3 regions of the Cronobacter malonaticus LMG 23826 genome follow, and region 1 is predicted to be linked to each of the others. Evidence: predicted binding sites of a transcription regulator. Region 1 holds the regulator's gene; each other region holds the start of a gene.
The links. Region 1 encodes CRP, which controls carbon source genes, mostly activating them, when cyclic AMP is high. Its sites were predicted from a motif close to ATGTGANNNNNNTCACAT; they were not measured.
Positions count from the first base shown of each region.

Region 2: a site for CRP is predicted at 5,869-5,886, ahead of msrB (peptide-methionine (R)-S-oxide reductase MsrB). Genes of this name have one in related genera too.
Region 3: a site for CRP is predicted at 2,083-2,100, ahead of rhaS (HTH-type transcriptional activator RhaS). Genes of this name have one in related genera too.

Region 1 covers NZ_CP013940.1:198,857-207,020, reverse strand. Annotated here, with positions in the region: gene AFK66_RS00900 (nicotinate phosphoribosyltransferase) at 1-1,059, opposite strand, end outside; gene prs (ribose-phosphate diphosphokinase) at 1,071-1,925, opposite strand; gene AFK66_RS00890 (NUDIX hydrolase) at 2,122-2,841, shown strand; gene AFK66_RS00885 (hydrolase) at 2,914-3,930, shown strand; gene AFK66_RS00880 (YheU family protein) at 3,931-4,149, shown strand; gene AFK66_RS00875 (phosphoribulokinase) at 4,198-5,067, shown strand; gene AFK66_RS00870 (OsmC family protein) at 5,112-5,519, opposite strand; gene crp (cAMP-activated global transcriptional regulator CRP) at 5,830-6,462, shown strand; gene AFK66_RS00860 (YccS/YhfK family putative transporter) at 6,525-8,164, shown strand, end outside.
Region 2 covers NZ_CP013940.1:2,367,095-2,375,258, forward strand. Annotated here, with positions in the region: gene selD (selenide, water dikinase SelD) at 1-437, opposite strand, end outside; gene AFK66_RS11165 (NAD(P)H nitroreductase) at 585-1,136, opposite strand; gene sppA (signal peptide peptidase SppA) at 1,311-3,161, shown strand; gene ansA (asparaginase) at 3,263-4,279, shown strand; gene pncA (bifunctional nicotinamidase/pyrazinamidase) at 4,292-4,933, shown strand; gene AFK66_RS11185 (YeaC family protein) at 5,016-5,294, opposite strand; gene msrB (peptide-methionine (R)-S-oxide reductase MsrB) at 5,335-5,748, opposite strand; gene gapA (glyceraldehyde-3-phosphate dehydrogenase) at 6,094-7,089, shown strand; gene AFK66_RS11200 (D-hexose-6-phosphate mutarotase) at 7,166-8,053, shown strand.
Region 3 covers NZ_CP013940.1:4,268,266-4,276,429, reverse strand. Annotated here, with positions in the region: gene rhaT (L-rhamnose/proton symporter RhaT) at 1-200, shown strand, start outside; gene rhaR (HTH-type transcriptional activator RhaR) at 197-1,048, opposite strand; gene rhaS (HTH-type transcriptional activator RhaS) at 1,119-1,955, opposite strand; gene rhaB (rhamnulokinase) at 2,257-3,729, shown strand; gene AFK66_RS19965 (L-rhamnose isomerase) at 3,726-4,982, shown strand; gene rhaD (rhamnulose-1-phosphate aldolase) at 4,992-5,816, shown strand; gene rhaM (L-rhamnose mutarotase) at 6,030-6,344, shown strand; gene AFK66_RS19950 (MFS transporter) at 6,478-7,740, opposite strand; gene AFK66_RS19945 (alpha-galactosidase) at 7,798-8,164, opposite strand, start outside.

The sequences.
Region 1 (8,164 bases):
GCCTTTGTCATTCACGGTGCCGCCGAAAATTTCCCACAGCACTTCCACCGAGCCTTTCTCTTCCGGCGTGCGGTCAGCGCGCGTGTCGTCATCGGCACCGGTGCCGCAGAGGATCTCCACCGGGTCGCCGCTGTCGGGGCGGAACACCACGCGACCTTCACGCGCCATAATCTGCGTTTTCAGTTCACGGGTATATTCCGTGATGACGCGCCAGTAGTCCCAGGTGTCCGACACAATCGAGACAAAACCGTTCGGGTAGAGATCGCAAATCAGGCGGCGGAACGTCTCGATTTCGCTCTCTTTTTCACCCATGCACATCACGCTGTGCTCGGTCGCCGGGATGGACGCGGCAATGAAGCACTCCTGACCCTGGGTGTAGTAATCGCGGGCGTAGAGCATCGACGGAATATTATCGGTGCCTTTAAAGCTCAGCAGGTGGCCGCAGCCCGCCTGCGCGGTATCCTGAAGGCCAGACATGCCGCGAAACGAGAAATCGTGGCACTGAAAATCCAGGTGGCTTATGTCAGAGCAGGTTTTCTCTGCCCAGCGCTCGCAGATGGTCCGGTAGTGGTGCGCGATAGTGGCGTTGGTGGAGGATTTCCACAGCTCCGCCGAGAGTACCGTTTCCAGGTAGTTCACCAGCCAGAAGAATTCCGGAAGGGTATTGGTAATGGTCAGAACCGGCACTTTCATCGCCACTTTGCTGCCTTCATCCAGCGCTTTGATATGCAGCGGCAGGTAACCAAGCTGATGCAGCGCGCGAATGTGATCTGCGCTGACCGCGCCTTTGCCGATGTAGCTGTCCATTACCGCCTGATACTCGTCTACCACTTCCGCCTCAGGGCGCGCGAAGAACTGCGCGTTAAACAGATCGACCAGGAACCATTGCAAAAAACCCTGCAGGCCGAAGAACACCAGCTTGCCGTCCGCGACAGGAGAGTGGAAATGACGGTCGCTGCGCGGCGTAAAGTTGGAATAGACTTTAGTGGTGCCTGCCGGGTACTGCTCGCGGTGCGATACTTTGTAGCCATCAATAGCCATAATCGGATTCATGTTCATCGCCCTTCTCCTTACGCGTTATAAATTGTATTGATATCAATCATTTCTACCCGTTCCTGCGCCAGTTCAGCGGGCGCGAAGGAGGTGGTCGTATACAGCTTATCAATGCCGTTATTCAGCAGGTTTTCGACGCCTTTAGAAAACACGCCGTGGGTCACGTAGAGGCTGACGCTGCTTGCCCCTGCATCACGCAGCACCTGGGCTGAGCCGATAAACGTGCCGCCCGCATCGCAGAGATCGTCCACAATCAGCACCGCTTTGCCTTTCACGTCGCCATCCACCAGACGAAAACCGGTCAGCTCGCCGGTCGCGACGTTGCGCTGTTTGGTCAGAATGGCGAACTCATGAACGCCCGCCGCCTGCGCGACGGCATGGATTTTTTTAAGCGCGCCCGCATCGGGCGCCACCAGCATTAACTCGCCGGCTTTCAGAGCGCGCTCCAGCGTCTTGCTTTGTAACAGGCCACGCTCCTGCGGGATAGCCACCAGATTTTCAATCGCGGCGGCGGCGGCTTCGCTGTGCGGGTCAAGTACGATCACTTTGTCGAAACCGAGGGTATTCAGCTGGCGGGCGAAGACTTTAAGCGCGAAGCTGTCACCCGGCTGCATGTGCCTGTCCTGGCGGGCATACGGCAGCCAAGGCAGTTCCAGATGGCTGAAGCGCACGTCACAGTGCTGACGCACCGCGTCGGTGAGCTGCGCCAGCAGCATGAAATCGTCCATCGTTTTCATGGCGGCGCGAATACGCATCAGCGAGGCGACGCGCGGCAGTTCGCCGGTCACTTTCGCCCACACGGCGCCGTCAGGAAAACGCCCGGTCTGTGTTGCAATCTCTTGTCCGTCTACCATCAGCTGCGGCTGCATCATTTTCGCCCCCGGTTAATTAGTTTATGTCCTTGCGACACATTTAATATTGTCCAAGAGACACTAATAAGCAAGCGAAATTTTCGCCGCGCTGGCTAAAAAATAGCATGTCGCTGAAAATTAAAACATTACAGGTTCGCTTTGTCCCGGCGTCCGGGGCTGGTAAACTTGTCTCTGAGACAATTAAACGGAGCGGTGCATGACCACTGAAGCGGAATATCTGGAAACTTACGACCCTGCGCGGTTCCCTTCCCCGCTGGTGACGGTCGACAGCGTGCTGTTCACCCTGCACGACCAGGCGCTCTGCGTGCTGCTGGTACAGCGCGCCCGTCAGCCGCAGCAGGGGCGCTGGGCGCTGCCGGGCGGGTTTATCGATATGCAGAAAGATGATTCCACCCACGCGACGGCGCTGCGTAAGCTCACCGAGAAAACCGGCGTGCGCCCGTCATGGCTGGAGCAACTGGAGACGTTTTCTGGCCCGGATCGCGATCCGCGCGGCTGGAGCCTCACCACCGCCTGGTTTGCGCTGATCGCCTGGGTTGACTGTCAGCCGCATATCGCCTCCGTCAGCGATGCGCAGTGGGTGCCAGTGGCGGAGCTTGACGCTATTGAGCTGGCGTTCGATCACCAGACGATTATCGAGGCCGCGCTGCGCCGCCTGCGCCAGAAGACGATGTATTCGCTCCTGCCGGTCTACTGTCTGCCGGAGTGTTTTACGCTGAGCCAGCTTCAGGAGGCGACGGAAATTATTCTCGGCCAGCCCATCCAGCGTAAAAGCCTGATCCGCCGCTTTGAGGCGTCCGGCATGTTTGAAGAGACTGGCGAGAGCGTCGCCACCGGTGCCCGCAAGGCCAGGCTCTGGCGACGCAAGCCGGATGCCGATATTCACCTTTTCTCACGCAATTTACTGGCCGAGTGATCCGCACCAAAGCATCAACAAAATGGATAACAACCGGTATAGTAATTAGCGAACTAATAAAAGACATCAGCTATGGCCGACATTACTCCCGCAGAACTCCCTGCACTGAACACCGATTCCTCACACTTTCAGCCAATGCCGGGAGTCAGTAATCCACACCTGCAAACCATGCTGCCGCGCGTGCTGCGCCGCCGTTTGCAGTTTGAGCCGCACTGGCAGCGTCTGGATCTGCCGGATGGCGATTTTGTCGACCTGGCGTTTAGCGAAAACCCTGACCAGGCGCGCCATAAGCCGCGGCTGGTGGTGTTTCACGGTCTGGAAGGCAGCCTGCACAGCCCTTACGCCCACGGACTTATCCATGCGGCGAAAGCGCGTGGCTGGCTCGGCGTGGTGATGCACTTTCGCGGCTGTAGCGGCGTGCCGAACAAACTGGGCCGCATCTACCATTCGGGCGAAACCGAAGACGGCACCTTTTTCCTGCGCTGGCTGGATGAACGTTACGGTACCGTACCGACAGCGGCGGTGGGCTATTCGCTCGGCGGCAATATGCTCGGCTGCCTGATGGCGGAGATTGACGCCAGCTTCCCGCTGACGGCAGGCGTGATTGTGTCCGCGCCGTTTATGCTCGAACACTGCTGCAACCATATGGAAAAAGGCTTTTCACGCTTTTATCAGTTCTATCTGCTGAACCTGCTGAAAGCCAACGCCACCCGCAAGCTGAAAGCCTGGCCCGGTACGCTGCCGATTGAACTCGCCCAGCTTAAGCGCCTGCGCCGCATCCGCGATTTCGATGATTTGATCACGTCGAAAATTCACGGCTTTAGCGATGCCGTCGATTACTATCGCCAGTGCAGCGCGATGCCGCGTCTCGCCAGCATCACCCGTCCGACACTGATTATCCAAGCCAAAGACGACCCGTTTATGGATCATCACGTGATCCCCGACACCACCACGCTGCCTGCTAATATTGAATATCAACTGACAGAGCATGGCGGTCACGTGGGCTTTGTCGGCGGCACGCTGCGTCAGCCCAAAATGTGGCTGGAACAGCGCATTCCTGACTGGTTAACGTCTTATCTGGACCGATAAATGATCATTCCCTGGCAAGAGATCGCGCCCGACACCCTGGAGCGCCTGATTGAAGCCTTCGTCTTGCGCGAAGGCACTGATTATGGTGAACATGAACGCTCGCTTGAGCAAAAGGTCGCCGACGTGCGGCGTCAGTTGCAAAGTGGCGAAGCCGTTCTGGTGTGGTCTGAGCTGCACGAAACGGTCAATATCATGCCGCGTTCGCAGTTTCGCGGTTAACGTTGCCAGGCGGAGCCTTGCCCCGCCGCTTCAGGGAGTTGTCTCGCTATGTCTGCCAAACATCCGGTTATCGCCGTCACAGGCTCCAGCGGCGCGGGAACCACCACCACCAGCCTCGCGTTTCGTAAAATTTTCGCCCAGCTGAATCTCCGTGCCGCCGAAGTGGAAGGCGACAGCTTTCACCGCTACACGCGCCCGGAGATGGACATGGCTATTCGCAAAGCGCGCGATCTTGGCCGCCACATCAGCTATTTCGGCCCGGAGGCGAACGATTTCGGCCTGCTGGAGCAAACCTTTGTGGAGTACGGCCTGACCGGCAAAGGGCAGTCGCGTAAATATCTGCACACCTATGACGAAGCGGTGCCGTGGAACCAGGTGCCCGGCACGTTTACGCCGTGGCAGCCGCTGCCGGAGCCGACGGACGTGCTGTTTTACGAAGGGCTGCACGGCGGCGTGGTGACGCCGCAGCATGACGTGGCGAAGCATGTCGATTTACTCGTAGGCGTGGTGCCTATCGTCAACCTGGAGTGGATACAGAAGCTCATCCGCGATACCAGCGAGCGCGGCCACTCCCGCGAGGCGGTGATGGATTCCGTGGTGCGCTCAATGGAAGATTACATCAACTACATCACGCCGCAGTTCTCACGTACCCACATTAACTTCCAGCGCGTGCCGACGGTGGACACCTCCAACCCGTTCGCCGCGAAAGGCATTCCGTCGCTTGATGAAAGCTTCGTGGTTATTCACTTCCGCAATCTGGATAACATCGACTACCCGTGGCTGCTGGCGATGCTACAGGGTTCGTTTATTTCACATATCAATACGCTGGTGGTGCCGGGCGGAAAGATGGGGCTCGCGATGGAGCTTATTATGCTGCCGCTGGTGCAGCGGCTGATGGAAGGCAAACAGATAGCGTAACGGCGATGCCCGGTGGCGCTGCGCCTGCCGGGCCGCCCGTCATCTCATGACGCTTCAATCACTTCATACGAATGAGTGATGTTGACCCCTTTGCCGAGCATCAGCGCTACCGAACAATACTTCTCTGCCGACAGATCCACCGCGCGCGACACTGCCGCATCTTTCAGGGCTTTACCCGTTACGACAAAGTGCAGGTTGATATGCGTAAACAGACGCGGCGCTTCTTCGCGACGCTCTGACGTCAGCTTCACTTCGCAGTCGGTCACGTCGTGACGGCCTTTTTGCAGAATAGAGACAACATCAATCGCGCTGCAGCCGCCCGCGGCCATCAGCACCATTTCCATCGGGCTCGGCGCTTTGTCGCCAGAGTTGCCGTCCATCAGGATCTGATGCCCGGAGGCGGACTCGCCCAGGAAGGTTAACCCTTCCACCCATTTCACTCGTGCATGCATGTTAATCACTCCAGGCTATTCATTTTTCTGACAGATTACGCGCGCGCGACGTCAGAGGCAATGGAAGGGCGACCTGCGTCAAGCTGAAACGAGACAACAGGAGACACCTGAGAAAAGCTATGCTAAAACAGTCTGGATGCAGCGGCGATACATTGATGTTACGCATGTGTGCAGAGGAGAAGACAATTTATCGGCTGCGATGTCCACGGACAGCCAACTTCCCTGGACCCGGGAAGATGATGATTGCAAAGCCAGACAGGGGTTACGCGCCCTGTCTTTGGAGCCAGTTTAAAACAGAGGATAACCGCGCATGGTGCTTGGCAAACCGCAAACAGACCCGACTCTTGAATGGTTCTTGTCACATTGCCACATTCATAAGTATCCATCTAAGAGCACGCTGATTCACCAGGGTGAAAAAGCGGAGACGCTGTATTACATCGTTAAAGGCTCAGTGGCAGTGCTGATCAAAGATGAAGAGGGCAAGGAGATGATCCTCTCGTACCTGAATCAGGGAGACTTCATCGGCGAACTGGGTTTGTTCGAGGAAGGTCAGGAACGCAGCGCCTGGGTTCGCGCTAAAACTGCCTGTGAAGTAGCTGAAATCTCTTACAAAAAATTCCGTCAGCTGATCCAGGTTAACCCGGATATTCTGATGCGTCTCTCCTCGCAGATGGCTCGCCGCCTGCAGGTCACGTCTGAGAAAGTGGGCAACCTCGCCTTCCTCGACGTGACCGGCCGCATCGCGCAGACCCTGCTGAACCTGGCGAAACAGCCGGACGCGATGACCCACCCTGACGGGATGCAGATCAAAATCACGCGCCAGGAAATCGGCCAGATCGTCGGCTGCTCTCGCGAAACCGTTGGCCGCATTCTGAAAATGCTCGAAGATCAGAACCTGATCTCCGCCCACGGCAAAACCATCGTGGTTTACGGAACCCGCTAAAAAATCAAAAAACGGCGTGTCGCTTCGGTAACACGCCGTTTTTGTATCTATACTTCTCCCCTATGTGGCGTCGTCTTATCTATCACCCTGAAATTAATTACGCTTTACGGCAAACGCTGATCTTAAGCCTGCCGGTGGCGGTCGGGTTGATGCTGGGCCATCTTCAACAAGGGTTACTGTTTTCACTCGTTCCCGCCTGCTGCAACATTGCCGGTCTCGATACCCCGCACAAACGCTTTTTTAAACGCTTGATCATCGGCGCCTCGCTGTTTGCGCTGAGCAGCCTGGCGGTGCAACTTCTGCTGTTGCAGTCTGTGCCGCTGCCGCTCATTTTGCTGATGCTGGCGCTACTGCTCGGCGTGACGGCGGAAATCAGCCCGCTGCATGCGCGTCTGCTGCCCGCCTCGCTCATCGCGGCCATCTTTACATTAAGCCTCGCCGGCAATATGCCCATCTGGGAGCCCATGCTGCTCTATGTCTTTGGCACGCTCTGGTATGGCGCGTTTAACGGTTTCTGGTTCTGGCTGTGGCGCGAACAGCCGCTACGTGAATCGTTAAGCCTGATTTATAAAAGCCTCGCCGACTACTGCGAGGCCAAATATAGCCTGCTGACGCGCCACACCGAGCCGGAACAGGCGCTGCCGCCGCTGCTGGTGCATCAGCAAAAAGTGGTGGATCAGATAAGCCAGTGCTATCAGCAGTTGCAGATGCTCTCCGCCACTAAACAAAACGGTTACAAGCGCCTGCTACGCACGTTCCAGGTGGCGCTGGATCTCCAGGAGCATATCTCGGTATCGCTGCATCAGCCCGGCGAAGTGCAAAAACTGGTGGAGCGCAGCCATGCCGAAGCAGTGTTGCGCTGGACGGCGCAGACCGTCGCCACGCGGCTGCGCACGCTTTCTGACGATATTCTTTACCACCGCTATTCGCATCGTTTCTCGATGGATAAGCAGGTCGAGGCGCTGGCGAAAATCGCCCGCCAGCACCCGGATAACCCGGTTGGCCAGTTCTGCGAATACCATTTCAGCCGTATTGCACGCGTGCTGCGCACCCAGCGCCCGCTATACGCCCGTGATCTGATGGACAGCGGCCAGCGACGCCTGCCGCTGCTGCGGGCGCTGAAAAGCTATTTGTCGCTGAAATCCGCCGCGCTGCGCACCGCCGCGCGTCTGGGCGTGATGCTGGCGGCGGCGGGGTTGTTAGGGAGCGCGTTCCAGCTTCCGAAGCCGTACTGGATCCTGATGACGGTGCTGTTCGTTACGCAAAACGGCTATGGCGCGACCCGCGTGCGTATCCTGCACCGGGCGGGCGGCACGCTGGCGGGGCTGATTATCGCGGGCATCACGCTGCACCTGAAAGTGCCGCAGGGCTATACCCTGCTCGGCATGCTGCTGGTGACGTTAATCAGTTATCTGATAATCCGGCGGCACTACGGCTGGGCGATGATTGGCTTTACCGTCACGGCGGTCTATTCGCTGCAAATCCTGACGCTCAACGGCGAGCAGTACATCGTGGCGCGCCTGATAGACACGCTGTCCGGCTGTCTTATCGCGTTTGGCGGTATGGTCTGGCTCTGGCCCCAGTGGCAAAGCGGCCTGCTGCGCCAGAACGCGCATGACGCGCTGGAGGCTGACCAGGAGGCGCTGCGCCTGATCCTGAGCGACGACCCGCAGCCCGGCCCGCTCGCCTGGCAGCGTATGCA
Region 2 (8,164 bases), 2.1 Mb from region 1:
TCCGGCGCGTCGATGGAGTGGCCGCCCGCGAGCGCAATGCCCGCCTGCTGACACGCAAAGCGCCCGCCTTCCACCACCTCGCGCGCGATTTCCGGCGCGAGCGTGTTAACCGGCCAGCCGAGGATCGCAATCGCCATGATCGGTTTGCCGCCCATCGCGTAGATGTCGCTGATGGCGTTGGTCGCAGCGATTCGGCCGAAATCGAACGGGTTGTCCACGATAGGCATGAAGAAATCCGTGGTGCTGATAACGCTCGTGCCGTTGCCGAGATCGTACACCGCCGCGTCGTCGCGCGTTTCGTTGCCGACAAGCAAGTTGGGGTCGATAAACTTCGCCTGATCGCTGTGCAGGATGGTTTCCAGCACCTTCGGGGAAATTTTACAACCGCAACCTGCTCCGTGGCTGTACTGGGTCAGACGAATCGCTTGCTCACTCATGGACCGCTCCTTGTTTGGTCAGAATCAGGTGATCGTTGTCATTCGATAAAGCGCGCTTATGGTAGCGCCAGAAAGACGGGGTGGTAAGTATGGCTGTCTGAATTGCGCCGCTTTTGCTCACAATCCAGACAGTTTTGCGCGTGGCCTTCAGAAATGACGCACGAAGGGGGCGGTGTCCGGCAGGTTAATCGTGGTGGAGGCCTTCAGTTGCGGCGTGCCGAGGTAGAGAAAACCGACAATCTGATCCTGCTCGCGGCATTCAAACGCCTCGCGCACCAGAGCGTTGTCGGTAAACGGCCCGCTGCGCCAGATGCCGTTAAAGCCCTGGGCGAGCGCCGCCATCTGCATCGCCATCACCGCGCAACCTGCGCTGACCACCTGCTCCCAGCGCGGCACTTTGTGGTGTTCTTCGCAATGCGCCACCACGGTGATGATAAGCGGCGCGCGGAACGGCGCGTTGCGGGCTTTGTCGATGGCCTTCTCATCCTGACCGTCAGCGATGGCGGCTTTCTCCAGCAGCGCGCTGAAACGCTCGCGCCCTTCGCCTTCAATGATAAAGAAACGCCACGGCTGCAGTGTGCCGTGATCCGGCGCGCGCAGGCCCGCCCGCAGAATATTTTCCAGCGCGTCGCCCGCTGGGGCAGGCTCAGCGAGACGTGAGGCGCTGCGGCGGTTGACCAGCATATCTAATGCATCCATCTCAACTCTCCTTTGATGATTTTTACTCATAAAATTAACACAGCGGTATGTTTTGTTACACCCTGCCCGCGTTTCCTGCTGACAAGCCCGCCCGTGGTATTTACACTTTGTCGGCGTCCCGCCTGTAGCGGGAGGTTACGGGGTTCCCCGTTATTCACGGATTAGGGAGAGTAAATGCGTACCCTTTGGCGAATTATTGCCGGATTCTTTAAGTGGACCTGGCGCCTGCTCAATATCATCAGAGAGCTGGTGATGAATCTGCTGTTTCTCCTGCTGGTGCTGGTGTGCGTCGGCGTCTGGATGCAGTTTAACAGCGGCCCGTCTGAGCCCGGACGCGGCGCGCTGCTGCTTGATATCAGCGGCGTGGTAGTGGATAAACCGTCGGTCAATAATAAGCTTGGCGCGCTGGGCCGTCAGCTCTTTGGCGCAAGCTCCGACCGCTTACAGGAAAATTCGCTGTTTGATATCGTCAATGCGATTCGCCAGGCGAAGGACGATCGCAATATCACCGGCATCGTGCTGGATCTGAAAGATTTCGCCGGCGCCGATCAGCCGTCGATGCAGTATATCGGCAAGGCGCTGCGCGAATTCCGCGACGCCGGCAAACCGGTGTACGCCATCGGCGAAAGCTACAGCCAGGGCCAGTATTACCTCGCGAGCTTCGCCAATAAGATTTGGCTCTCGCCGCAGGGCACCGTCGATCTGCACGGCTTCGCCACCAATGGCCTCTACTACAAATCACTGCTCGATAAGCTGAAAGTGACCACGCATGTGTTCCGCGTCGGCACCTATAAATCCGCCGTCGAGCCGTTTATCCGCGACGATATGTCGCCCGCCGCCCGTGAAGCCGACAGCCGCTGGATTGGCGAACTGTGGCAGAACTACCTCGGCACGATCGCGGCTAACCGTCAGGTACCGGCAAGCCAGATCTTCCCTGGCGCTCAGGCGATGATCGCGGGTCTTGAAGCCGCAGGCGGCGATACCGCGAAATACGCGCTCGACAATAAGCTGGTGGATGAACTGGCGAGCAGCGCGGCCATCGACAAAGCGCTGGTGAAACAGTTTGGCTGGAGCGACAAGGATAAAGATTTCCGCGCCGTCAGTATTTACGACTACCCGGTGAACAAGCCGTCCGAACAGGGCGAGAGCATTGCCGTGGTGTTCGCTAATGGCGCCATCATGGATGGCGAAGAGACGCCGGGGAACGTCGGCGGTGATACCACTGCCGCGCAGATCCGCGACGCGCGTCTGGATCCGAAAGTGAAAGCCATTGTGCTGCGGGTGAACAGCCCGGGCGGCAGCGTGACGGCTTCAGAAACCATCCGCCAGGAGCTGGCGGCGGCGAAAGAAGCCGGTAAACCGGTGGTGGTGTCGATGGGCGGCATGGCGGCGTCCGGCGGTTACTGGATCTCCACACCCGCTAACTACATCGTTGCGAACCCCAGCACGCTCACCGGCTCTATCGGTATCTTTGGTGTTATCAACACGATGGAAAACAGCCTGGATGCGATTGGCGTGCATACCGACGGCGTGGCGACCTCGCCGCTCGCCGATGTGTCGGTGACCAAAGCGCTGCCGCCGGAAGTGCAAAAGCTGATGCAGTTAACCATCGAAAACGGTTATCAGCGCTTTATCGGCCTGGTGGCGCAGTCGCGTAACAAAACCCCGCAGCAGATTGACCAGATTGCGCAGGGCCACGTCTGGACGGGTGAAGACGCGAAGCAAAACGGTTTGGTGGACAGCCTTGGCGATTTCGACGACGCCGTGAAGAAAGCCGCCGAGCTTGCGAAGCTGAAATCCTGGCATCTCGATTTCTATCAGGATGAGCCTGGCTTTATCGATATGGTGATTGCCAACCTGACCGGCTCGGTGCACGCGATGCTGCCGCAGGCGCTTCAGGCCTGGCTGCCTGCGCCGGTGGCAGATGCGGCGCTGGCGGCGAAGAAGGAAGGCGATAAGCTCGCGGCCTTTAACGATCCGCAGAACCGTTACGCTTTCTGCCTCACCTGCGGCGACGTGCGCTAACGCGTCAGCGTCGACCCTGTCACAGCCCGGCCAGCGCCGGGCTGATTTTTTTGCGCAGCACCTCTATACTGCGCGGGTTTATGCACAACGAAAGCTGACCTATGCAAAAGAAATCGATTTACGTTGCCTATACCGGCGGCACCATCGGTATGCAACGCTCCGAACACGGCTACATTCCCGTCTCCGGCCATCTCCAGCAGCAGCTCGCCCAGATGCCGGAGTTTCACCGCCCCGAAATGCCGGATTTCACCATTCACGAATATGCGCCCCTGATGGACTCTTCCGATATGACGCCGCAGGACTGGCAGCATATCGCCGAAGATATCAAAGCCCATTACGATGAATATGACGGCTTTGTGATCCTGCATGGCACCGATACGATGGCGTTCACGGCGTCGGCGCTCTCGTTTATGCTGGAGAATCTCAGCAAGCCGGTTATCGTCACCGGCTCGCAGATCCCGCTCGCTGAGCTGCGCTCCGACGGGCAGACCAACCTGCTGAACTCCCTCTACGTGGCGGCGAACTACCCGATTAGCGAAGTGACGCTGTTCTTCAACAACCGGCTCTATCGCGGCAACCGCACCACCAAAGCCCACGCTGACGGTTTCGACGCGTTTGCCTCCCCTAACCTGCCGCCGCTGCTGGAAGCGGGCATTCATATTCGTCGCCTGAATACGCCACCTGCCCCACACGGCCACGGCGAACTGTGCGTGCACCCGATCACCCCGCAGCCTATCGGCGTGGTGACGATCTATCCGGGCATTTCCGCTGACGTGGTGCGTAACTTCTTACGCCAGCCGGTGCGGGCGCTGATCCTGCGCTCTTACGGTGTCGGCAACGCGCCGCAGCACGGCGAGTTCCTCAAAGAGTTGCAGGAAGCGTGCTCGCGCGGGATTGTGGTGGTTAACCTGACGCAGTGTATGTCCGGCAAAGTGAACATGGGCGGCTATGCTACCGGCAACGCGCTGGCCCATGCGGGCGTCATCAGCGGCTTCGACATGACGGTCGAGGCGACGCTCACCAAACTGCACTATCTGTTAAGCCAGGGGCTGGAGCCGCAGGCAATTCGCGAAGCGATGATGCGTAACCTGCGCGGCGAGCTGACCCCGGACGATTAAAAGGAGCATGGTATGAATTCACGCGCCCTGCTGCTGGTGGATCTGCAAAACGATTTTTGCGCCGGCGGCGCGCTGGCGGTCGCGGAAGGCGACAGCACGGTGGATATCGCGAACGCGATGATTGAATGGTGTCAGAGCCGCGGCGAGCCGGTGGTGGCAAGCCAGGACTGGCACCCGGCGAACCACGGCAGTTTTGCTTCCGTTCAGCACGCCGAGCCGTTCACGCAAGGCACGCTCGACGGCCTGCCGCAGACCTGGTGGCCGGATCACTGCATTCAGGAGAGCGACGGCGCGGCACTCCATCCGCTGCTGAACCAGAAGGCCATTGAACAGCGCTTTTACAAAGGCGAGAACCCGGCGATTGACAGCTACAGCGCGTTTTTCGATAACGGACACCGTCAGAAAACCGCGCTCGACGCCTGGCTGCGTGAGCATGGCGTAAGCGAGTTGATCGTTATGGGGCTTGCGACCGACTACTGCGTCAAATACACGGTGCTCGACGCGCTAAGGCTGGGGTATACGGTGAATGTGATCACCGACGGCTGCCGTGGCGTTAACCTGACGCCGCAGGCGAGTATGCTGGCGTTTCAGGAGATGGCGGCGAGCGGCGCCACGCTTTATACGCTCGACGACTGGCGTGAAACGCAGGCATAAACCGCATCAGTCATCCGTTGCTTCATGAAAAAAGGCCGCTGAGCAATCCGCGGCCTTTTTTATAGCTTCAGCACATTTCAGCTTACTCTGGCTTGAGCGTGGCGATGGGCTGCTGATTGATGCCAAATTCCGCCTTCAGCTGCTGCTTGCTTTTCATCACCAGCTGGCCGTCAGTGCCGATCGTCATATGCTGCGGATTGGTGTTGTGGCGCATCTGCCAGAGCATCACCAGTTGCAGGCTGTTTTCTTTCTGCTCGGGCGTGAGCGCCACGCCATCGGGCCATTTTCCGAGTTCTACGGCGGTCGCGAGACGCTCGTAAACCTCCGGCGTCATGCTGCTAATCAGGTCTTCCAGGTTCATAAAAACGCGCTCCAGTGGAATAATTTGCTGAATCGATTCTTCAGCCTTTGATTTGCTCGCCGTTATCGTCATCGGTGAAGCTCAGCGACGCCGAATTGACGCAGTAGCGCTCGCCGGTGGGCTGCGGGCCATCCGGGAAGACATGTCCCAGGTGCGCGTCGCAGTTGCCGCAGCGGATTTCAATGCGCTGCATGCCGTGCGAGTAATCGTTAAGGTAGCGGATCGAATCTTCGCTTACCGGCTCGTAAAAGCTCGGCCAGCCACAGCCGGAATCATACTTGGTTTCAGAGTTGAACAGCGGCGCATCGCACACCAGACAGTGGTAGACGCCATCACGCTTGTTATGCAGCAGACGCCCGGTATACGGCGGTTCCGTACCGTGATTCTGGGTGACATAGAACTGCATTTCCGTCAGGGTGTTTTTCAGGTCGTCCTGGGAGTTTTGATTGGCCATAAGGTGACATCTCGGAGAGGTTTAAGCAGTTACATTACCTGCAATATTCTAACAAAACATTAACAGTAACGCGTACACTTTTGGTCTAAACTTAGCACTGAAAATGCAGCAGACAAGCAAACGTGATTAACATCACACTTTTGTTTTCGGCGCCCTTTTAAATTCCTCTCAGCGTCCCCATATGGACCTGAGCCCAAAAGGAAGAGTGAGGTGAGTCAGTCGTGCAAAGCTTGTCCATAGGATTGATTTGTCGCAATGATTGACACGATTCCGCTTGACGCTGCGTAAGGTTTTTGTAATTTTACAGCCAACCTTTTATTCACTAACAAATAGCTGGTGGAATATATGACTATCAAAGTAGGTATCAACGGTTTTGGCCGTATCGGTCGCATTGTTTTCCGTGCTGCTCAGAAACGTTCTGACATCGAGATCGTTGCAATCAACGACCTGTTAGACGCTGACTACATGGCCTACATGCTGAAGTATGACTCTACTCACGGCCGTTTCGACGGTACCGTTGAAGTTAAAGACGGTCATCTGATCGTTAACGGTAAAAAAATCCGCGTTACCGCTGAAAAAGACCCGGCTAACCTGAAGTGGGACGAAGTGGGCGTGGACGTGGTTGCTGAAGCAACCGGTATCTTCCTGACCGACGAAACCGCACGTAAACACATCACCGCTGGCGCGAAAAAAGTTGTTCTGACTGGCCCGTCCAAAGACAACACTCCGATGTTCGTTCGTGGCGCTAACTTTGATAAATATGCAGGCCAGGACATCGTGTCCAACGCTTCCTGCACCACCAACTGCCTGGCACCGCTGGCGAAAGTTATCAACGACAACTTCGGCATCATCGAAGGTCTGATGACCACCGTTCACGCGACCACCGCAACTCAGAAAACCGTTGACGGCCCGTCTCACAAAGACTGGCGCGGCGGCCGTGGCGCAGCTCAGAACATCATCCCGTCCTCTACCGGCGCTGCTAAAGCTGTAGGTAAAGTACTGCCGGAACTGAACGGCAAACTGACTGGTATGGCGTTCCGCGTTCCGACCCCGAACGTATCTGTTGTTGACCTGACCGTTCGTCTGGAAAAAGCAGCGACCTACGAGCAGATCAAAGAAGCTATCAAGAAAGCCGCTGAAGGCGAAATGAAAGGCGTTCTGGGTTACACCGAAGATGACGTGGTTTCCACCGACTTCAACGGCGAAGTATGCACTTCAGTGTTCGATGCTAAAGCAGGTATTGCACTGAACGACAACTTCGTGAAACTGGTTTCCTGGTACGACAACGAAACCGGCTACTCCAACAAAGTACTGGACCTGATCGCTCACATCTCTAAATAAGTGAGATGAGATTCTGATCTTAAGGGCGACTTCGGTCGCCCTTTTTATTTGGATTTAAGACAGAGGATTGCCAGAAATGATCAATACGCTTTTTGCCCTGCCGGTGTCTGAGCAGTTAACGCCTTACCTCTCCCGTCGCCAGCATGACGAGCTGGATATCATCGTTATCGACCATCCGCAGGTCCGCGCCGCCGTGGCGCTGCAGGGCGCGCACCTGCTGTGCTGGAAACCGGCTGGTGAAGAAGAGGTGTTATGGCTGAGCGCCAACACGCCGTTTAAAAAAGGTGTCGCACTGCGTGGCGGCGTGCCTGTCTGCTGGCCGTGGTTTGGCCCGTCGGCGCAAAAAGATCTGCCCTCGCACGGTTTCGCACGCAACCTGCCGTGGAATCTGAGCGCCCATAATGAAGACGACAACGGCGTGGTGCTGACGTTTGAACTGCACGCAAGTGACGCGAGCCGTAAGCTCTGGCCGCACGATTTCACTCTTTATGCGCGCTATAAGCTCGGCAAAACCTGCGAAATGGAACTGGAAGCGCACGGCGAATTCGAAACCACTTCCGCACTCCACTCTTATTTCAACGTGGGCGATATCGCCGACGTGAAAGTGAGCGGGCTTGGCGAGGCGTATATCGACAAAGTGAATGGTGGCGAGGAAGGCAAACTCAACGGCGGCGTGCAGGCGTTTCCGGACCGTACCGATCGCGTTTACCTGAACCCGGAAGGATGCAGCCTGATCCATGACGATGCGCTTAACCGCACTATCGAAGTCGTGCATCACCACAACAGCAATGTGGTGGGCTGGAACCCAGGCCCGGCGCTCTCCGTCAGCATGGGCGACATGCCGGATGACGGCTATAAGACGTTCGTTTGCGTGGAAACCGCCTGCGTGACCACACCGCAGCAGACGCGTGAAGATAAACCCTCACGCCTCTCCCAGACGCTGCGCGTCGTTAAAAAAGCCTGATAACCAACGGCCTCGCGAATAGCGGGGCCTTTTTTATCCGCCCTTCCCTGTTTTCCGTGAGCCTGCGCCATAAAAAAGGGCGCCATAAGGCGCCCCAAAAATCGCGTTACA
Region 3 (8,164 bases), 230 kb from region 1:
ATGCGCGTATCCCGGCGCAGTATGACTACATCAGTTGGATGCTGCACATGAGCTTCTACGTGCTGTGCGGCGGCATCGTCGGGCTGGTGCTGCGCGAGTGGAAAGCGGCAGGACGCCGCCCGGTCAGCGTGCTGAGCCTGGGCTGCGTGGTAATTATCGTGGCGGCGAATATCGTCGGGCTGGGCATGGCGACCAACTAACCGGCCATCGCACTCCACTGCTGACGCCACACCCGTGGCGTCACGCCCGTTTCACGGGTAAACACCACCGAGAAATAGTTACTGTCTTCAAAGCCGCAGCGCGCGGCGATTTCGCTTATCAGCAACGAAGAGTGGCGCAGCAGATACTGCGCCTGGCAAATGCGTAACTGGCGCAGGTACTGGCTGATGGTCATGCCCGTCTGCTGGCGGAACAGCTGGCGCAGCGGGCGTTCGGCAATCTGATAATGGCTGCAAAAGTGCTGTAAATCGAACGGCACGTCGAGGCTGTTGCCGAGCGCGGCCATCAGCAGATCGAGCGTTTCGCCCTCGCCCGGCCCCGTACCGCCCGATGGCTGGTAACGATGACGGCGCAGCGTAATCGCCAGCTGTAAAAAGAGGCTTTCGGCCAGGCAGTGCGAGAGCGCGTCTTGCTTCGGGCTTTCATGCTCAAGCTGATCAATCACCTGGCGCGCCTGCACCATGCCCTGGCTGCTGAGCCGCCAGCGCGGGTCGCCGTTCGCGCCACGCGGATTTTCCAGCAGATCGCGCCAGTTAACGTTAAGTTTTAGCCGTTCGGGGCAGTAGATGATGTTATGCAGCACCAGATCGTTAACCGACTGGTAGCTGTGGCGGTCTTCGGCGCGGATATAAAAGAGATCGCCGCAGGTGATGCGGTAAGGCCTGTCATTCAGCACATGCAGCCCGTTGCCGCGCCACACCAGCACCAGTTCGCAGAACTCGTGGGTATGCTCGGCAAAGACGTTTTGCGGGTAGCGATCCGCCACGACGACCGGCTGGGTGGGTGTCGCGAAGAAATCCGCTTTCCTGAGCACTAACTGAGCGGCCACAGCGTATCTCCGGGCAAATGGCTGCAAAGTATGCGCTTTTTCGCCGCCGAAAACGGTGATTCCCTTCGCGTTACTGGATTTGCCCGTCGCGCCCCTGACGAATATCACGCGGCGACCACGAAAACTCGCGGCGAAACAGCGTGGAGAAGTGGTTGCTGTCGCCAAAGCCGCACTGGTAGGCGATATCCGTGACGCTCTCTTCACTGTGGCGCAACAGATAGCGCGCTTTCATCAGGCGCAGGCGGTTAAGGTAGCGCTGCGGCGTCAGGCCGGTGCGCTGCTTAAGCTGGCGGTGCAGCGTGCGCAGCGACAGCCGGTGATGGTCGGCGAGCTGCTCCCAGCAAATCTCTTCCGCGTAATGTTCCTCAAGCCAGGCGATAAGCTGGTTCAGCCGTTCATCAGGGCGGCCGTCGCCCTGCGCGTGCGCACCGCTTCGCAGCAAAATCAGCAGTTGCATAAAGAGCATCTCCATGCTGGCGATGGCATGCACATCGCTGCTTTCGCGCAGCGCTTCCAGCTGCCCGACCAGCGGGCGGGCCTGCTGCAGCGTCTGCTGGCTGACGCGCCAGTGCGACGGATAGTGGCCGTCCTGCTCCTGCGGCAGAAGCTTTTCAAGCCCCGACAGGAAACTGAACGCCTGCGGCGAGCGATACAGCACATTGGTCAGGCAGAGATTTTCGGTGTGCTCGTAGAGATGGCGATCGTGGTCGCGCACAAAGCAGACGGAGCCGCCGCTGAGCGTATACGGCTGACCATTAAACACATGCGTGCCGGTGCCGTGCTCAACGATGACAATCTCATAAAAATCATGATGATGCTCAGGAAATGCCGCCTGCGGCAGACGCGGTTCAATGGTGACCGACGCCGCGCCGGATGGGAAAAAATCAACGCTCTGTAGTACCGTCATCCTCGCCCCCGCGTTCTGTGAATCCTGCCTGATAGTAGATAACGGTTCTCACTTACACCTTAAATTTTCGACGCCAAAACGCGCAAAGCACGTCGGTTTTTTAAGAAACACTGTGAAATTTCTGGAAATGCGGCGCGGCTCACACCCCTGCCAGCCAGACGGCCAGACGCCATTTTGTGAACTTCCTCACGTTCATCTTTGCTTCCTTGCCAGCCCGCTTAACACGCTGTCCGTGGAGTGAAGGTGCGCCGCCGCGCCGCTCCCTAGACTGGCGTCAGAGATTCCAACAAGGACCCCAACCATGACTATTCGCCATAGCGTCGCGGTCGATCTGGGGGCGTCCAGCGGCCGCGTGATGCTGGCCCGCTACGACAGCCACGGACAGCGCCTGACGCTTGAGGAAATCCACCGCTTCGCCAACGGCCTGCGCCGCGTGGACGGCTTCGACACCTGGGATGTGGATGCGCTGGAGCGTGAAGTGCGCGCGGGTCTGGAGAAAGCCTGCGCGCGCGGCGTCGATATCGACAGCATCGGCATCGACACCTGGGGCGTCGATTATGTGCTGCTGGATGCGCGCGGCGAGCGCGTCGGCCTGCCGGTGTCGTACCGCGACAGCCGCACCGACGGCATTATGGCCCGCGCGGAGCAGCAAATGGGCCGCGAGGCGATTTATCGCCGCACCGGCATTCAGTTCCTGCCGTTTAATACGCTGTATCAGTTTCGCGCGCTGGTGGAGCAGCAGCCGGAGCTGGTTGACCACGTGGCGCATGCGCTGCTCATCCCGGATTACCTCTGCTACCGGCTGACGGGCGCGCTGAACTGGGATTACACCAACGCCACCACCACGCAGCTTATCAATATCAACACCGATAACTGGGACGAGACGCTGCTCGACTGGGCGGGTGTGCCGCACCACTGGCTCGGCGCGCCGACGCATCCGGGCAACGTGATCGGCCACTGGCGCAGCGCGCAGGGCGTGGAGGTGCCGGTGGTTTCCGTGGCGACGCACGACACCGCCAGCGCCGTCATCGCCGCGCCGCTGGCGACGCCGGACGCGGCGTATCTTTCTTCGGGCACCTGGTCGTTGATGGGATTTGAGAGCAAAACGCCGTACACCGATGACCGCGCGCTCGCAGCCAATATCACCAACGAAGGCGGGGCCGAAGGGCGCTACCGGGTGCTGAAAAACATCATGGGGCTGTGGCTGTTGCAGCGCGTCTGTCAGGAGCAACAGATTACCGATCTGCCCGCGCTTATCGACGAGGCGCGCGCGCTTGCGCCCTGCCGCTTTGTCGTGAACCCCAATGACGACCGCTTTATCAACCCGGAAAACATGAGCCGCGAAATTCAGGCCGCCTGCCTGGAGCGCGGCGAGCCTGCGCCGCAAAGCGCGGCAGAGCTGGCCCGCTGTGTTTTTGACAGCCTGGCGTTGCTGTATGCCCGCGTGCTGGAAGAACTCACCGCCCTGCGCGGGCGGCCATTCACGGTGCTGCATATCGTCGGCGGCGGCAGCCAGAACCCGCTGCTGAATCAGCTCTGCGCCGATGCCTGCGGTATTCCGGTGCTGGCCGGCCCGGTGGAAGCCTCCACGCTCGGCAATATCGGCTGCCAGTTGATGGCGCTGGACGACATCGCCGACGTCGACGCGTTTCGCCGCGTTGTCACCGCCAGCCAGACGCTGACCCCATTTCACCCTCAGACGGACAGCGAAATAGCGCGCCACGCGGCGCGGGTATCGCCGTCCCGTCAAATCAGGAAGGAGCTTTACGCATGACCACTCACATTCACCAGGCCTGGGAACTGGCGAAGCAGCGCTTCGCCGCCGTTGGCGTCGATGCCGAAGCCGCGTTAAGCCAGCTCGACCGCCTGCCGGTCTCCATGCACTGCTGGCAGGGCGACGACGTGGCCGGGTTTGAAAACCCGCAGGGGCAGCTCACCGGCGGCATTCAGGCGACCGGCAACTATCCGGGCAAGGCGCGTAACGCCGAAGAGCTGCGCGCCGATCTTGACCAGGCGCTGCGCCTGATCCCCGGCCCCAAGCGCCTCAACCTGCACGCCATCTATCTGGAATCTGACACGCCGGTCGCCCGCAATGACATTAAACCGGCACACTTCGCAAACTGGGTGGCGTGGGCGCGCGAACGCCAGCTGGGGCTGGATTTCAACCCGTCGTGCTTCTCGCACCCGCTGAGCGCCGACGGCTTTACGCTCTCGCACCCCAGCCCGGAAATTCGCCAGTTCTGGATTGAACACTGCCAGGCGAGCCGCCGCGTGTCGGCGTCGTTTGGCGAACAGCTCGCCACGCCGTCGGTAATGAACATCTGGATCCCGGACGGCATGAAAGATACGCCGGTGGATCGCCTGGCGCCGCGGCGCCGTCTGCTCGCCGCGCTGGATGAGGTCATTAGCGAAAAACTTAACCCGGCGCACCACATCGACGCGGTAGAGAGCAAGCTGTTCGGCATCGGTGCGGAGAGCTACACCGTCGGCTCGAACGAGTTTTACCTGGGCTATGCCGCGAGCCGCCAGACCGCGCTGTGCCTCGACGCCGGGCATTTCCACCCGACTGAAGTGATCTCCGACAAAATCTCCGCCGCGATACTTTACGTGCCGCGCCTGCTGCTGCACGTGAGCCGCCCGGTGCGCTGGGACAGCGATCATGTCGTGCTGCTGGATGACGAAACCCAGGCCATCGCCGGCGAAATTATTCGCCATGACCTGTTTGACCGCGTGCATATCGGCCTCGATTTCTTCGACGCCTCTATTAACCGCATCGCGGCGTGGGTGATTGGCACCCGCAACATGAAGAAAGCGCTGCTGCGCGCGCTGCTGGAGCCGACCGCGCAACTGCGTCAGCTGGAGCTTGAAGGCGATTACACCGCGCGTCTGGCGCTGCTCGAAGAGCAAAAATCGCTGCCGTGGCAGGCCGTCTGGGAGATGTACTGCGAGCGCCACGACACGCCAGCCGATGCCGCGTGGCTCTCCGCCGTCCGCCACTATGAACAACACGTATTAAGCACGCGCTAAGGAGCACTCATGCAACGCATTCTCTCTTCCTGGTTCATTCAGGGGATGGTTAAAGCCACCAGTGATATGTGGCTGAAAGGCTGGGACGAACGCAACGGCGGCAATGTGAGCCTGCGCCTTGACGCAGCCGACGTGGAGCCTTATCGCGACGAGTTTTACCCCGCGCCACGCTGCGTGGAGCTGAGCCAGCCGCGCACGGAGCTGGCGGGCTGCTGGTTCCTCGTAACCGGCTCCGGGAAGTTTTTCCGCAACGTGCAGCTCGACCCGGCCGACACGCTGGTGCTGCTGCAAATCACCGACGATGGCATGGCGTATCACATTCACTGGGGGCTGACCAACGGCGGCCTGCCGACGTCGGAGCTGGCGTCGCATTTTCAGTCGCACGCGGTACGCAAAGCCGTCTCCGGCGGCAAGGACCGCGTGATTATGCACTGTCACGCCACGAACCTGATTGCGCTGAGCTTTGTGCTGGAGCTGGATGAAGCGCGCTTTACGCGCCTGTTATGGGAAGGCAGCACCGAGTGTCTGGTGGTGTTCCCGGACGGCATCGGCATTGTGCCGTGGATGGTGCCGGGCACCGATGGCATCGGCAGCGCCACGTCGGAGCAGATGAAAACCCACACGCTGGTGCTGTGGCCGCATCACGGTATTTTCGGCACCGGGCCGACGCTTGACGAGGCGTTCGGGCTTATCGATACCGCCGAGAAATCCGCCGAGATCCTGGTCAAGGTGTTGTCGATGGGCGGCATGAAGCAGACCATCACGCGCGAGGAGTTGATTGCCCTCGGCGAGCGTTTTGGCGTGACGCCGCACGCGGGTGCCATCGCGCTGTAAGCGGGCGGGCGTGAGCCGGTTGAACGGTGGGTGCGCTGCGCTTACCCACCCTACATTGATGAGATGACTGGTAGGGCGGGTAAGCGAAGCGCACCCGCCGCCGCGAATATAACCGTAGGGCGGGTAAGCAAAGCGCACCCGCCATTACCGCAAAACCAGGGAGAGCCGCATGAACGCGATATTGGCCCTCCGTAAATGTTGTCAGGAGACATAATGATCCGCAAAGCGTTTGTAATGCAGGTCAACCCGGACGCGCACGAGGAGTATCAGCGCCGCCATTCCCCCATCTGGCCGGAGCTTGAGGCGGTGCTGAAAGCGCACGGCGCGCACCATTACGCCATCTGGCTTGATGCGCAGCGTCATTTGCTCTTCGCGACGGTTGAGATTGAAAGCGAGGCGCGCTGGAACGCCGTGGCGCAAACCGAGGTGTGCCAGCGCTGGTGGAAGCATATGCGCGAGATTATGCCCTCCAACCCGGATAACAGCCCGGTGAGCCAGGAGTTGAAAAACGTGTTTTATCTGGAGTGAGCGCGGGTGTGGATGAATGGCGGGTGCGCTGGCGCTTACCCGCCCTACATAATATAAGGCCTTCCGTTAACCGTAGGGCGGGTAAGCAAAGCGCACCCGCCGTCATTACGGTTACAAATGACAAACGCCAACCTTACGCCTTCACCGTCTCTTCTGACACCACCGCCTGCCGCGTGTTTGTGAGCGTAAACGCCGACACCACCGTTATCGCGAGCACAAAGCTGCCGAGAATCAGATACGTATCCTGAAAACCTATCCGGTCATACATCGTACCGGCGAAGGCGGAGAGAAAAATCGCTGCCATCTGCTTGGCAAACTGAAAACCAATCAGATAAATGGTCGCCGACAGGCGCGTATCGAACACGCCGGTAATGTATTTAAACGCGCCCACCAGCAGGAACGGCACTTCCAGCGCGTGCAGCATTTTCAGCGCCACGATTTCATAAACGTTCGTGGCAAACGCCGAGCCAATAATACGCGTGGCCATAATCGTGCCCGCAATCAGCAGCGTGTTCTTCGCGCCGATGCGGTTAATGATCCACGGCGAGCAGAACATAATGATGGCGTTACATAGCTCCCCGGCCGTGGTGGCGAAACCAAACGCCTGCGTGCCCGCCTGCGGCGTCGGGAAGAACGATTTAAAAAACGTGGCGAACTGCTGGTCGAACACGTCATACACGCACGCCACGCCGACCACATAGAGAATAAACATCCACAGCTTCGGCAGACGGAACAGGCCCAGCGCCATTTTCGCCGTCACCTGCGGCTGGTTGGCACCGAGCGCGTTCATCACCTGCGCCGTCTGATTGGCGCGAGGACGCGCGAACAGCAGCAGCCCCATCAGCACCAGCGCCGCGCTGGAACCCATCCAGAACACGATGGCCGGGTTGACGTTAAACAGCATCCCCGCCGTCGAAGCACACAGCCCCCAGCCGAGGCAGCCAAACATGCGTGCCTTGCCATATTCAAAGCCGCTGCTGCGACTCACGCGCTCAATGTATGCCTCAATCGCCCCGGCACCAGAGGAGAAGCAAAAGCCGATATACAGCCCGCCCATCAGCGCGCCGAGCCAGATATTCACCTTCAGCAGAGGCCCGAACACCCACAGGAAGAACGGCGCGAACAGCACCAGCAAGGTGGTGATAATCCACAGCAGATGTTTTTTTAAGCCCAGCTTGTCGGAAATCACGCCCAGCACCGGCTGAAACGCAATAGCAAACAATGACATACAGGAGAACACGATGCCGGTATCGGTTTTGTTCAGGCCAATCACATCCGACAGCCAGATAGGCAGAAACGGAAAGCAGGTGGCCATGATGAAGAAGTAGAAAAAGAAGAAGAGACCAAAGATCCAGAAGTTCGGGTTATGTTTCCGGGTACAGACGGTATTTTTCATTATTGTCGCCCTTAGAAGACCAGACCATTGAGGTGCCGCTTTCACGGCGCCCGCCTGTTACACGCGCTCAAACGCGATAAGCATCGCAGTTTCGGGGTCGAGCACCGGCAGTTGCAGCCCCGCCTGCGCCAGCCATTCGCCGCTGGCGCTGACAGGCTCGCTCATCCAGCCAGGCAACTGGCGCATGGTGTGGCCGCCTTCGCCGGTCAGCTGAATATTCGGATGATCCACCAGCCGCACCTGGTAACGGGCCTGCGGATCGAGCCCCGGCACGCGCAGCGCGCCCGGCAGCGTGTAGTCCGGCATCGCCAGCTGGCTTACCAGAAACAGCCCCTGCGTCTTATCCTGACTGACGACGCCCTGCACCTGCGTGGCGGCGTCCGGCATCTCCACGCGCCACAGGTCTCCGGTGTGGATCAGCTCA